Regions from separate parts of the Vagococcus sp. WN80Y genome, predicted to be linked through region 3. Evidence: predicted binding sites of a transcription regulator. Region 3 holds the regulator's gene; each other region holds the start of a gene.
The links. Region 3 encodes CtsR, which represses protease genes until heat stress. Its sites were predicted from a motif close to TTGGTCAAAAAAGGTCAAANA; they were not measured.
Positions count from the first base shown of each region.

Region 1: a site for CtsR is predicted at 2,597-2,617, ahead of AC5KOD_RS02305 (ATP-dependent Clp protease ATP-binding subunit). Genes of this name have one in related genera too.
Region 2: a site for CtsR is predicted at 2,205-2,225, ahead of AC5KOD_RS10275 (ATP-dependent Clp protease proteolytic subunit). Genes of this name have one in related genera too.

Region 1 is NZ_JCAQHY010000007.1:152,697-157,153, forward strand. Features, by position in the region: gene ptsP (phosphoenolpyruvate--protein phosphotransferase) at 1-1,686, opposite strand, end outside; gene AC5KOD_RS02295 (phosphocarrier protein HPr) at 1,686-1,952, opposite strand; gene ykzS (protein YkzS) at 2,133-2,321, opposite strand; gene AC5KOD_RS02305 (ATP-dependent Clp protease ATP-binding subunit) at 2,711-4,457, shown strand, end outside.
Region 2 is NZ_JCAQHY010000147.1:37,804-42,260, forward strand. Features, by position in the region: gene AC5KOD_RS10260 (adaptor protein MecA) at 1-196, opposite strand, end outside; gene spxA (transcriptional regulator SpxA) at 336-734, opposite strand; gene trpS (tryptophan--tRNA ligase) at 1,170-2,180, shown strand; gene AC5KOD_RS10275 (ATP-dependent Clp protease proteolytic subunit) at 2,316-2,888, shown strand; gene AC5KOD_RS10280 (NAD(+) diphosphatase) at 2,940-3,422, opposite strand; gene AC5KOD_RS10285 (glucosaminidase domain-containing protein) at 3,525-4,457, opposite strand, start outside.
Region 3 is NZ_JCAQHY010000153.1:9,153-13,609, forward strand. Features, by position in the region: gene AC5KOD_RS11810 (hypothetical protein) at 1-807, shown strand, start outside; gene AC5KOD_RS11815 (hypothetical protein) at 968-1,318, shown strand; gene AC5KOD_RS11820 (hypothetical protein) at 1,374-1,724, shown strand; gene AC5KOD_RS11825 (CtsR family transcriptional regulator) at 2,563-3,033, shown strand; gene AC5KOD_RS11830 (ATP-dependent Clp protease ATP-binding subunit) at 3,039-4,457, shown strand, end outside.

The DNA.
Region 1 (4,457 bases), on a different contig from region 3:
ATCCGCTGTATCACAATCATTGATTGCTCTATCAGCCAATTCAGCCATCTTAGCTGTATCTAAACGTTTCATCAAGCTACGTGTTTTCAAGATGCTAGTAGCACTCATTGAAAACTCATCTAAACCTAGACCAACAAGTAACGGTACAGCTGTTTGATCCCCAGCCATTTCGCCACACATACCCGCCCATTTACCTTCAGCATGAGCTGAATCAATCACGTTCTTAAGCAAACGTAAGATAGCAGGGTTATATGGTTGATACAAGTAAGAAACGCGCTCATTCATCCGGTCAGCAGCCATTGTATATTGAATCAAATCGTTCGTACCAACACTAAAGAAGTCAACCTCTTTAGCGAATTTGTCCGCAATTACAGCCGCAGCTGGAATTTCGATCATGATACCAACTTGAATATCATCAGATACTGTCACACCTTCAGCAACCAATTTAGCCTTTTCTTCTTCCAATAGACCTTTTGCACTTCTAAATTCTTGAAGTGTCGCAATCATTGGGAACATAATACGAAGTGGTCCATGAACTGACGCACGTAAAAGCGCACGTAACTGTGTCCGGAACATTTCATCTTCAGCTAAACAAATACGGATTGCACGATAGCCCAAGAATGGGTTCATTTCATGTGGTAGTGTTAAGTATGGCAATTCTTTATCGCCACCGATGTCCATTGTACGAACAACAACTGGCTTACCATTCATGCCTTCTAACACCGCTTTATAGGCTTGGTACTGATCTTCTTCCGTTGGGAAATCAGGTGAGTCCATGTATAGGAATTCCGTCCGGTATAAACCGATCGCCTCCGCACCATTATTTCTAACGCCATCAAGATCTTTTGGTGTACCAATGTTTGCACCTAATTCAATATGTTTACCGTCCGCTGTAACGGTTTCAGCATTTTTCAGCTTTTCCCATTCAACTTTTTGAGCAGCAAACTCGTCACCTTTTGCTTCTACCGCTTGTTTTTGTTCGTCAGTCGGGTGAATGAATACTTCGCCATCAATACCATTGACAGCTAAAATATCGCCTTCAGCTACTTTAGTCGTTACTTCCATAGTTCCAACAATTGCTGGAATTTCAAGAGAGCGCGCCATAATAGCTGAGTGAGACGTACGTCCCCCAATATCCGTCACAAACGCTTTAACAAAACGACGATCTAATTGTGCTGTATCACTTGGCGTTAAGTCATGAGCGACTACTACTACCTCTTCATCAATCATTGATGGATTTGGCAATTTAACTCCTAATAAGTGACTTAAAACACGCTTAGTTACGTCTTTAATGTCTGCAGCACGTTCTTGCATGTAAGGATTATCTTCCATGCCTTCAAACATACCAATGAACATATCAGTAACTTCTTTTAAACCAGATTCAGCATTCGTTTTGTTGTCACGAATACTTGTTTCAATACTGCCGATCATTTCTGGATCAGATAAGACCATCAAATGAGCATCAAAAACTTGCGCTTCTTCCTCACCTAATGTTTCAGCTGCCTTATTACGAATGGCTTGTAATTCTTCTGTTGATTTAGCTAACGCGCCTTCAAGACGAGCCAGTTCACCTTCAGAATCTTCTACTGTTTTTTTAGAAAATGACAAATCAGGCTGCATTAACAAATAAGCTTTTGCAATAGCAACACCATCACTTGCCGCAATCCCTTTTAACATTTCCGCCATTATTCAGACAAGCCTTCTTTAGTCATTGTTTCAACAATTGCTGCTAAAGCTTCAGTTTCGTCAGCACCTTCAATTGAAATAGTGACGTCAGCACCTTGGCCTACACCAAGAGACATAACACCCATAATTGATTTTAAGTTAACTGATTTGCCTTTATACTCCAAGTTAATATCAGAGTTAAATTTGCTAGCAGTTTGAACTAGTAAAGTTGCAGGACGTGCATGAATCCCTGTATCAGCTACAATGTGAAAATCTTTTTTTTCCATAAGAATCGTTCTCCTTTGAGTATGTTTTTGTTTAATCGAGGGTTTTACTTAAAGCCTTTCATGGACTAAATTTAAGGTTTTAATTATTTACCCTTTCAATTGTAAAGATTACCATTTTTTTGGCACAGTTACAACATTTTTATATCTTTTGACGAAGTTTCACCTAATATTTTCAATTTTTTACATTTCTTTCAGAAATCTATAAACAATTCGACCATTTAAACCGGCCTCGCCTACAATCTCTTTCCGCTGAGGATGAGCCAGCCATGCCTCACGAAAAACTAAAAAATCTTCTTGCTCTACCACAAGGTCTTGAAGCTCCCCTGACACTAATTTTTTTAGCTGTTCTTCATAAGGATTAACAATCATTTTTCCACCTCACCTTCCATAATATCAGATTAATACTAACTGCTTTTCTTTTTGAAACATATTAGTCTGATCCCTTCTATTTTTAATTGTCTGCCTTACTCCTAATTATCTAGTAACTGAGAAATAAAGAATAATTGAAAGGATGTCTCTATTTTAGCACATTTTCGATAGCTAGCTCATCTAAACCCCTTACCTTTAAATAAGAAATAAACAGCTCTGATAAATGGGCAATCACATTTCTTGATTGTCTCAAAAAAAATGTTATAATTAATTCAAAGGTCAAAATAGGTCAACCCCGTTTTAACCAATAGGCTAATGATTAATCCTTGTTTGATTAGGATTGGTCAAACCGATTTAGCTAGACAACTAATAAAAGGATGTGAGCATGAATGCTATGTCAAAAATGTCAAAAAAATGAAGCCTCCATTCACCTCTATGCAAATGTCGGAGGCGAAAGAAAACAATTAGATTATTGCCAAAGTTGTTACCAAGAATTAAAAGCCCAACAACAAGGTCAACATAAAATGGCAGCAAACCAAGATCCTTATGGTTTTAGTTCAATTGATGATTGGTTCCGCGCCCTCTCTCAACAAATGGGAAATCAGCAAGGACAACCAAATCAACTGAATCCACAACAAGGTGGGGGAGGCTTGCCTCCTCGTGGCCCTCAAAACGGTGGGAAACGAACTCTCTTGGATGAATACGGATTAAACTTAACAGAACAAGCTAGAGCAGGGAAAATCGATCCTGTTATTGGTCGTGACCAAGAAATAACTCGTGTGATTGAAATTCTTAACCGAAGAACTAAAAATAACCCTGTCTTAATTGGGGAACCTGGAGTTGGTAAAACAGCTGTTGCCGAAGGTTTGGCGCTAATGATCGCAAGTGGTGATATTCCGCAAAAGCTTGCAGATAAAGAAGTGATCCAGTTGGATGTCGTGTCATTAGTTCAAGGAACAGGGATTCGTGGTCAGTTTGAAGAGCGGATGCAACAATTAATGACTGAGGTTCAAAATGATAAACGAATTATCCTCTTTATTGATGAAGTTCACGAGTTAGTTGGTGCTGGGAGCGCTGGGGATGGCAACATGGATGCAGGAAATATCTTGAAACCAGCTTTAGCTCGAGGCGAGTTGCAAATGGTAGGAGCTACAACCCTCAATGAATATCGAATCATTGAAAAAGACGCTGCTTTAGAACGACGTTTACAGCCTGTTCAAGTTAACGAACCAACACAGGAAGAAACCATAAAGATTCTTCAAGGGATTCAAAAACGCTACGAAGACTATCATCATGTTAAATATACTGATGAGGCGATTAATAGTGCAGTTACACTTTCTAGTCGCTACATCCAAGACCGATTTTTACCTGATAAAGCAATCGATCTATTAGATGAAACAGGGTCAAAAAAGAATTTAACTATTCAAACTATGGACCCAAAAGTTATTGAAGAGCGCCTAGTAGAGGCAGAAAAGCAAAAACAACTTGCCTCTGTTGAAGAAGATTATGAAAAAGCTGCTTACTATCGTGATCAAGTGGCCAAATTAACCGCCTTAAAAGACAAACAAGTCAGTGATGAGGATATGCCAATTGTCACCGAAAAAGACATGGAAAAAGTCGTTGAAATGCAAACAGGTATCCCAGTTGGTGATTTGAAAGAAAAAGAACAAACTCAATTGAAAAACTTAGCAACTGATTTAAGACATCACGTCATTGGTCAAGATGAGGCTGTCGATAAAGTAGCCAAAGCTATTCGTCGTAACCGTGTTGGTCTAAATAAAAAGAGTCGACCAATTGGTTCCTTCCTATTCGTAGGGCCGACTGGTGTTGGGAAAACAGAATTGGCGAAACAATTAGCGCTTGAAATGTTTGGCTCTGATGAAACAATGATCCGTTTTGATATGAGTGAATTTATGGAAAAACATAGTGTAGCGAAACTAATTGGAGCTCCTCCTGGCTATGTTGGCTATGATGAAGCTGGTCAATTAACCGAACAAGTTCGTCGTAATCCTTACAGTTTAATCTTATTAGATGAAGTTGAAAAAGCCCATCCAGATGTTTTACATATGTTCTTACAAATTCTTGATGACGGACGTTTAACTGATTCTCAAGGACGAACTGTTAGCTTTAAGGACA
Region 2 (4,457 bases), on a different contig from region 3:
GTAGCACCTGAAACGTGACTGCGTCTGTTTCTTGGAATTGCTCATCAATATCTACTTCTTCTAAAATACTGTAAAAGAAATTCTCGATTTGTTTGTGATTGCCTAACAGATCCAAGAAGGTAATCCCACGTTCCTCTAAATCTTCGTTCTCAATTAATACTCGAATAGTATTCTCATTAATGCGCTCCATTTCCATATTGGCTACACCTCTCTTCTTTACTATACTAATTCAGTTAGTAATTATTCTCTATAGACACATTGTAGCCTAAAACCTACAAAAGTAAAGAAAAAAATCTTAAAAATACCTCGCCAAACAGACGAGGTATCGACTCATTCTATAAACCAGCCATTAATTGGGCGTGGCGTAACTCTAAAGCACGGACTTCCCGTGGCAAGAAACGACGAATTTCATCTTCATTAAATCCTACTTGAAGTCGTTTTTCATCAATCATAATTGGACGTCGTAGCAAACCTGGGTTCTCTTGCACTAGTTTTAATAATTCTGGTAGCGGCAATTCATCAAGATCCATATCCAACTTTTGAAATACTTTAGAACGTGTCGAAATAATTTCTTCTGTTCCATCCTCTGTCATTCGTAAAATTTCTTTCAGCTCCATAATATCCAGCGGTTCTGAAAAGATATTACGTTCTCTAAAAGGAATTTCATGTTCCAATAACCACGCTCTTGCTTTTCGACAAGACGTACAACTTGGAGAAGTATATAGTGTTAGCATATGATTCACTCCTTTTTTCATGCACTCTACATCTGCATCCATAATTTATTACAGCAACCTCAACTGTAACTCTTACAAGTTATATTATACCTCATTATGAAACTAATTACTACACCAAATTAACTAATTCTCAAAAAAAAAAACCACCAGAATCCCTGTCGTGTATGTATTTCTCGATAACTTCTTGCAATTATTATACAATATTCATGAAAAGTTCACAAATGTAATTCGTACCTTTTTTAAACACTGGTACAGTTTTTTTTCTGTATTAGTTTTTATTGATTAGACATTTATCAGCCACTTAATTGAACTGTCTTTTTCCTTTACTTTCCAGTATAATATTAAATGATAACACTTAATTGACTTAGTTAGTCACTATTTCAGCTAAGAGTAACCTGTTACCCGCTAATAAAAAAAGTTAGGAAGATGACACATATGGACACAATTTTTTCTGGTATTCAACCAAGTGGGATCCCCACTATTGGCAACTACATCGGTGCCATGCAACAGTTTGTTGCACTTCAAGAAGATTATAACTGCTATTACTGCATCGTTGATGAACATGCGATTACAGTTCCCCAGGATCGTTTAAAGCTTAGAGAACAAACCCTTGGTCTAGCTGCTCTCTACTTAGCAGTCGGAGTGGATCCACAAAAATCAACCATCTTTATTCAATCTGAGGTATCCGCCCATGCTGAAGCCGCTTGGATTGTCCAATGCAATACCACGATTGGCGAATTAGAACGGATGACCCAATTTAAAGATAAGTCACTAAAAAATGGTCGTACAGGAGTTAGCGCAGCCCTTTTGACTTATCCACCATTAATGATAGCAGATATCGTCTTGTATAATGCTAACCTAGTTCCTGTAGGCGATGATCAAAAACAACATTTGGAATTAACACGTGATTTTGTTGAGCGTTTTAACAGACGTTATGGTACAGATAAACAACCTATCCTAGTTCTGCCTGAAGTAAAAATTCCTGAACAAGGCGCTCGCATTATGAGCTTACAAGAGCCCACTAAAAAAATGAGCAAATCAGATACAAATGCAAAAGGTTATATTTCGATGCTTGATGAGCCTAATACGATTCGTAAAAAAATTCGTTCTGCAGTCACTGACTCCAGCGGAAAAATCGAATATAATGTCGAAGAGAAACCCGGCATTTCAAACTTATTAACAATTTATGCTGCCGTTTCGGGTAAAACAATTTCTGCATTAGTTGAACAATACGAAAATGCTGGTTATGGCGAGTTTAAAGCCGACTTAGGTGAAGCCATAGTTGCTACCCTAGAACCTATTCAAAACCGTCAGAAGGAGCTCTTAGTCTCTGGTGAGCTCAATCAAATCCTAGACGAAGGCGCTGAAAAAGCTCGACGAGTTGCCAATAAAACCTTGCAAAAAATGCGCAATGGTGTCGGCTTAGGCAGAAAAGTACGTAGATAGCTAGTTTAAAGGATAAACAAAATATTAGTCAAAGAAGGTCAAATCTTTTGTTTATTCTTTTTCTTTGTGCTAAGATATTTCTAGACAACACTAGCAAGTTTGCTAATAAAAATTAATCTATTGGAGGCTCTAATCATGACAGAAGAAACAAAAGCAACGGATGTAAACAGTTTGTTAACAAAAAAAATGATTGAAAATCGCACCATTTTAATTTATGGTGGCATAGACCAGGATTTAGCTAAAGAAGTAACAAGTCAATTGTTATTATTAGAATCCTTAGGTGACGAGCCAATCACTATCTTCATCAACAGCCAAGGTGGTCATGTTGAAGCTGGGGATACGATTCATGATATGATTAAATTTGTAAAACCAGAAGTAAAAGTAATCGGAACTGGTTGGGTGGCTAGCGCAGGTATTACTATTTACTTAGCCGCCCAAGCTAAAAATCGCTACAGCTTACCAAATACTCGTTATATGATTCATCAACCAGCTGGTGGAGTTCAAGGTCAAAGTACTGAAATTCAAATCGAAGCCAAAGAAATTGTTCGGATGCGTGAACGTGTCAATCGCTTAATCGCAGAAGCAACTGGCAACTCATACGAAAAAGTCGCTGCTGATACCGATCGTAATTTCTGGCTAAGTGTTGACGAAGCGGTTGATTATGGCATTGTTACAAAAATTGTAGAGAACACAAAAGACGTCAAATAGACAAAAAGCAAAAGGACATGTCGGCAAAGTTAACTTGCCACATGTCCTTTTTCACTCTGCTAAAAAAGCTAATAAAAACTGCTCTGCCAATGAATGAGGTCTAATCGCTTGCTTCGCTTCACCAAAAGTAAACCAATTAGCTGCATCCACTTCATCTTCTTTAAGAATATACGCCTCAGACTCAACCACTGAAACAAAATTCATCATCAGCGTATTTGACGGCTCATAGTAACGGCTGCGTAAAAAACGGGAATCAACCACGCGCAAAGAAAGTTCTTCCTGAACCTCTCGGACCACTGCCTCTTCAACCGATTCCCCCAGTGACACATAGCCAGCTGTTAAAATATACCCCTCTCGGCCACCTTGTTTGATCAATAATAGCCGATCTTTTTCAGCATTAAGAATCATTGTACTCATCGCCACTGAAAAAGTTGGATACTTGAATATCTGACAGTTTATACAATAAGGAGTTAGACCTTCCTCATCTAATTTCTCTACTAATTTGGTGCCACAGCTATCACAATACAGATTCACGTTACCACTCCTCCTTCACCATCCTTAACTCATTATACCTGATTTCATTTGACAAACAAAAAACTTGTGAAGAATAGTAGCATTCCCCACAAGTTTTATTAATTAATCTAAAAGTCGTTTAGCGAAGTCAGGTTTAAAATCAGCAATGGCCGTAATTTTCACCACATCGCCAGTTTCTGGGGCATGAATAAATCGCCCATCACCAATATACATCGCCACATGATGAGTTGCTCCTCTTGTTCCGAAGAACAATAGGTCTCCTGTTTTTAACTCATCTAATTTAACTTCTTTACCTAATGTTTCTTGTTGCCATGTTACCCGTGGTAAATCAACATTTGCAGCTTTTTTATAGACGTACTGTACTAGACCAGAACAATCAAAGCCCTGAGGGGTTGTCCCACCCCACACATAAGGTAAGCCTAAGAACTGAGTTGCCTCGGCAACTAGTTTCTCTTCTTTTGGCCCCATTGTAATAGAAGCTAGCAAGGTTTCCATCTCTTTATCAAACTTATCATAACGTGTTAACTTATAGGTTTTGATTAACCCATTTAATTTTGCTGCATATTGTGTGTCTGTCGCATACTTCCCTGTCAGAAAAGCTGTCGCCTCTTCATGAGACCGTGTATTGGACTTCCAGGTCCCCTTATAAAAATCCGGATTACCAGAGATCCCTTCTTTTAATAATTTAGCATAATCCTCCAATGACTCCTTATAGGTTGGATAACGTCTGAAGTTTGCATTAATTGTATAAAGAGAGCCGTTTCCAGCATCTTCCTGAGTTGGCATTCCAACTGATTTCCCTTGATAGCTTCCTTTAATGCCAAAAAGATTATAGTTAGGCATACCTGCTAGCGTAGAATTTCCCGAAGCACTTTCTAAAATTGCTTGAGCAATCATCACAGACGCATACAAATCTTGCTTATCACCAATTTGAGCAGCTAGTGGACCAATTTTTCTGATGAACTCCTCAGTCGTATTATTAAAAGTAACACTGGCTTCTCCACCAACCGGTACAGAAACATCTTCCTCTGATTG
Region 3 (4,457 bases):
AAAGAAGTTGGGCAGGACTACAGTTTACCTTTGAAGGATTTAACACCAGATTATGAATTTGTTAGTGTGGATAAAGGGTTCATAAGTGGAACGGACCCTAATCAAGTCGTGACTGGTCAGTTGGGAAATAGCTCAACAGTGGTCACTTTTACGTATCGGAAAATACCTAAAGAAGTAACGGCAACGATCAAGTATGTACTTGAAGATGGTGTGACACCTGTTAAAGATATTGTGAGTGGCAGCAATATTCCAACTAAGATAGTGACTAACCAAGTCATTGGCAGTCTCTTTGATTTCACTATGCATAGTCAAATCTTTGATGGTTATGATTTTATCAGTGCTGATAATCCAGCGACTGTTCCGGTAACTGATTTTACTGTAGTGGTAAAGTACAAAGGATTTCTTAAATTAACTAAAGTGACACCCGATGTTGATTTTGGTTTGAAAAATGAGTTGATTGTTTTAGGGGTGAAGGAAATTAGACCATCACAATCGATTACGGTTGATATTATGGATACCCGAGAAAGTACCGTTAATTGGAAATTAAGTTTACACCAAGAAAAGGTTTTTGTTAATACAAAAGGTGATCCATTTAAAGGTGAGATTCGCTTTAAAGACAAGCTGAATAAAGATATTGCCATTACCGATAGTCAACAAACAATCCAAGTTCGTCAGACAGAAAAATTAGGGATGGCTTCAATTACATGGAATAAGGACACAGAAGGACTGTACTTGAAACAAAAACCAGGTAACACAAAAGATACTTATGAAGGTCAATTAATGTGGACGTTGACTGATGCGCTATAGTGGTGCACGCAATATTAACAGAAGTAGAGACGCAGCTTATGATGGTCTAAATGTTGAAATAATGTTTGATCATATTTATGATTTTGTGGTTTCAGACTAAGATAGTCACGTAGTTAGAAGAGAGTCAATCTAAGTTGGTAAAATTGAAAGGATGAATACAATGAAAAAGGCAATGATGGCAGTATTAGCAGTAGTTTTAGGAGCAGTCTTCTTTTTAAATACGGCTTCAACAGAAGTAGAAGCGACATCAAGAAAAGCAGTTTATGATGGTCCAAATGTTGAAATGATCAGTGTTAAAAAGCAAACGAGTATTTTAAAAGGTGAGGTAAGAGTACGTACATCAGAGCCGACATCAACAAAATACGCTAAAATAACGGTTGCTTATAATGGCTCAAGATATTATGATAGCTGTGCTAATTATATCCGTTCAGAAGAAGTATTTGATGATAAAGGATCAGCAACAGGCGAATTTGATCATATTTATAGATTTTGTGGCTGCAGACTAAGATAGAGACGTAGTTAGAAGAGAGTCAATCTAAGTTGGTAAAATTGAAAGGATGAATATAATGAAAAAAGCAATGATGGCAGTATTAGCAGTAGTTTTGGGAGCAGTCTTCTTTCTAAATACGGCTTCAACAGAAGTAGAGGCGACATCAAGAAAAGCAGTTTATGATGGTCCAAATGTTGAAATGATCAGTGTTAAAAAGCAAACGAGTATTTTAAAAGGTGAGGTAAGAGTGCGTACATCAGAGTCGACATTAACAAAATACGCTAAAATAACAGTTGCTTATAATGGCTCAAGATATTATGATAGCTGTGCTAATTATATCCGTTCAGAAGAAGTATTTGATGATAAAGGATCAGCAACAGGTGAATTTGATCATATTTACAGATTTTGTGGTTGCAGACTAAGATAGATTCTTTATTAGTTAAAAGTTCGATTTAGAGGGATTAATAGAAATTTAGTTGGAGGGTGAGACAAAAGTCTCGCCCTCTTTGTTTTCACGTATGTTATGTGACAAACGCGCTCCAAAAGCCTGCTCAACTACGTTTTACTTCGTTGACTTAAACTTCTAAGCAACTAAAGTTGCAAGAGTTAAGGCTCTTCGATGTCCCTTATTTTTAAGTGCTAAAGCACTAAGAATAACGACTAAAGCATTAAGAGTTGGGGGCTCGGCAATTTATTGCTTAGAGATAAGGTATCTAAGTTTACGTAGTGCACGGAGCAAAATGACTTTATGTCCCAGTTTCTTTGATTCACCTAATATGGCTGAAATCTAATAGATAAAAGTTTGTAGCGCGATTGTGAGGAGGTGGGACGACTGTCCAAATAATGTTATATCAACTCTATCTTTGGAAACGATTCAACTATATAACGGATTACGCTATTTCTTATTGGTCAATTGGCTAATTTTTTTCTAACCAGAGTACGTGAAATGAAGGCTCTTATTGGACTCTCGAAGTACGATATTTGTGTCAGAGGACAAAGTCCTTACATCGAATGTGCAACGAAACTGGGAATTGAATTTGAGGTAAAGTAACTATAGATAGGGATCTATTCTTTGGGTTTTTGTTGGTACTTTAATCAGACAAGAAAAGGAGGCTTTTTTCATTTTATTTGAGCAATCAACTTTAAATTTTTTTTGTTGTGGCAATTATGGTATTTAGAACCAAACTTCTTTCCCTTTACTGCCAAATTTAGTATAATGAAGGTCAAAGTTAGTCAATAAAATAGAGTTGAGGTGTAACAATATAATGGAGAATCAAAATATTTCTGATCTAATCGAAGAGTATTTGAAAGAGATTCTGAGAGAACAGGAAAAAATTGAAATTCGTCGAGCTGAAATGGCTACTCAATTCAGTTGTGTTCCCTCTCAGATTAACTATGTAATTAATACCCGTTTTACGGTCGCTCAAGGCTATAGTGTTGAAAGTAAGCGCGGTGGCGGTGGCTATATCAGAATTCAAAAGGTTAATTTGAATCATCATGGAGAGATATTAGCCGATTTAGCTCATGTGGTGGGGGATTCTCTATCACAAAATGATGGAATTGCTATTCTGCAACAATTGTACAATTATGATATTATTAGTAAGAGAGAAGGTAATTTATTACTGTCGGTTATTACTAATGATGTCCTACAGATGGATAAGGATAACGAAGAAAAAACTCGAGCTCGTATGATGAAGATGCTTTTAGAACGACTTCATTACGAAGAAAAGGAGTAATAATTATGGATGAATTATTTACAGAAAAGGCCAAGGCGGTCTTAGTGATTGCTCAAGAGCAGGCTAAGTATTTTCGTCACCAGTCAATTGGTTCAGAGCATCTGCTTTATGCCTTAGTCCTTGAAGAGGGGGGGATTGCAGGGAAAATTTTGCGTCAATCCGATGTTAAGGCCGAGGATATTAAGGAAGAAATTGAGAAGTTAACAGGCTATGGTTCTGCTAGAGGGTATAAAGAGAGTGGTTACTTACCGTATTCTCCTCGTGCTAAAAAGATTTTATCTTTTGCTGGAGATGAAGCGAAGCGTTTGGATGCGCCAAATGTTGGGACTGAACATATCTTACTTGGAATACTAAGGGATGATGATATTTTAGCGTCTCGTATTTTACGTAATTTTGGTTTAGATTTACCTAAGACGCGTCAGCTTATTTTGAAGAAAATCGGTGTGGTTGATACTAAGTCTAATAAGCAAGGAATGAAAAAAATGGCCAACCAACCTCGAACAGAGGAAGGGACTCCAACCTTAGATTCTTTGGCTCGTGATTTAACTGCGCTAGCTCGTGCTGGAAAAATGGACCCTGTCGTTGGCCGTACAAAAGAAGTTCAACGACTTATTCAAATTTTGAGTCGACGAACTAAAAATAATCCTGTTTTGGTTGGTGAGCCTGGCGTAGGTAAAACGGCTATTGCCGAAGGACTGGCTCAACGAATTGTCTCTGGTGAAGTACCAGAAGAAATGACTGAAAAACGTTTAATGATGCTTGACATGGGATCGATGGTCGCAGGAACAAAATACCGTGGTGAGTTTGAAGATCGAATGAAAAAAGTTATTGATGAGATTTATCAGGATGGTAATATCATTCTCTTTATTGATGAATTGCATACGCTAATCGGCGCTGGTGGAGCGGAAGGGGCTATTGATGCTTCGAATATTTTGAAGCCAGCACTCGCTCGTGGCGAACTTCAAACAATTGGTGCGACAACGTTGGATGAGTATCAAAAATATATTGAGAAAGATTCTGCACTTGAACGTCGTTTTGCTCGTATTTTAGTTGATGAGCCAACGGCTGATGAAGCGATTGAAATATTGACAGGTTTAAAGAAGCGTTATGAAGATCATCATAAAGTGACTATTACCGATGAAGCGATTCATGAGGCTGTTCATTTGTCGATTCGCTACATTAATTCTCGTCAGTTGCCAGATAAGGCGATTGATTTAATTGATGAGTCGGCTGCTAAAGTGCGGTTGAGTTTTTCTGATAAGGCGTCTCCACGAACTATTTTAGTACAAAAATTGGCAGTCATTAAAGCCGAAAAAGAAGCAGCAATCCATGAGCAAGATTTTGAAAAAGCATCGACTATTCGAAAAAAAGAGAAAAAACAAGAGCAAAAGCTTGCTTTATATGATGAAAAACAGCTAGCTGAA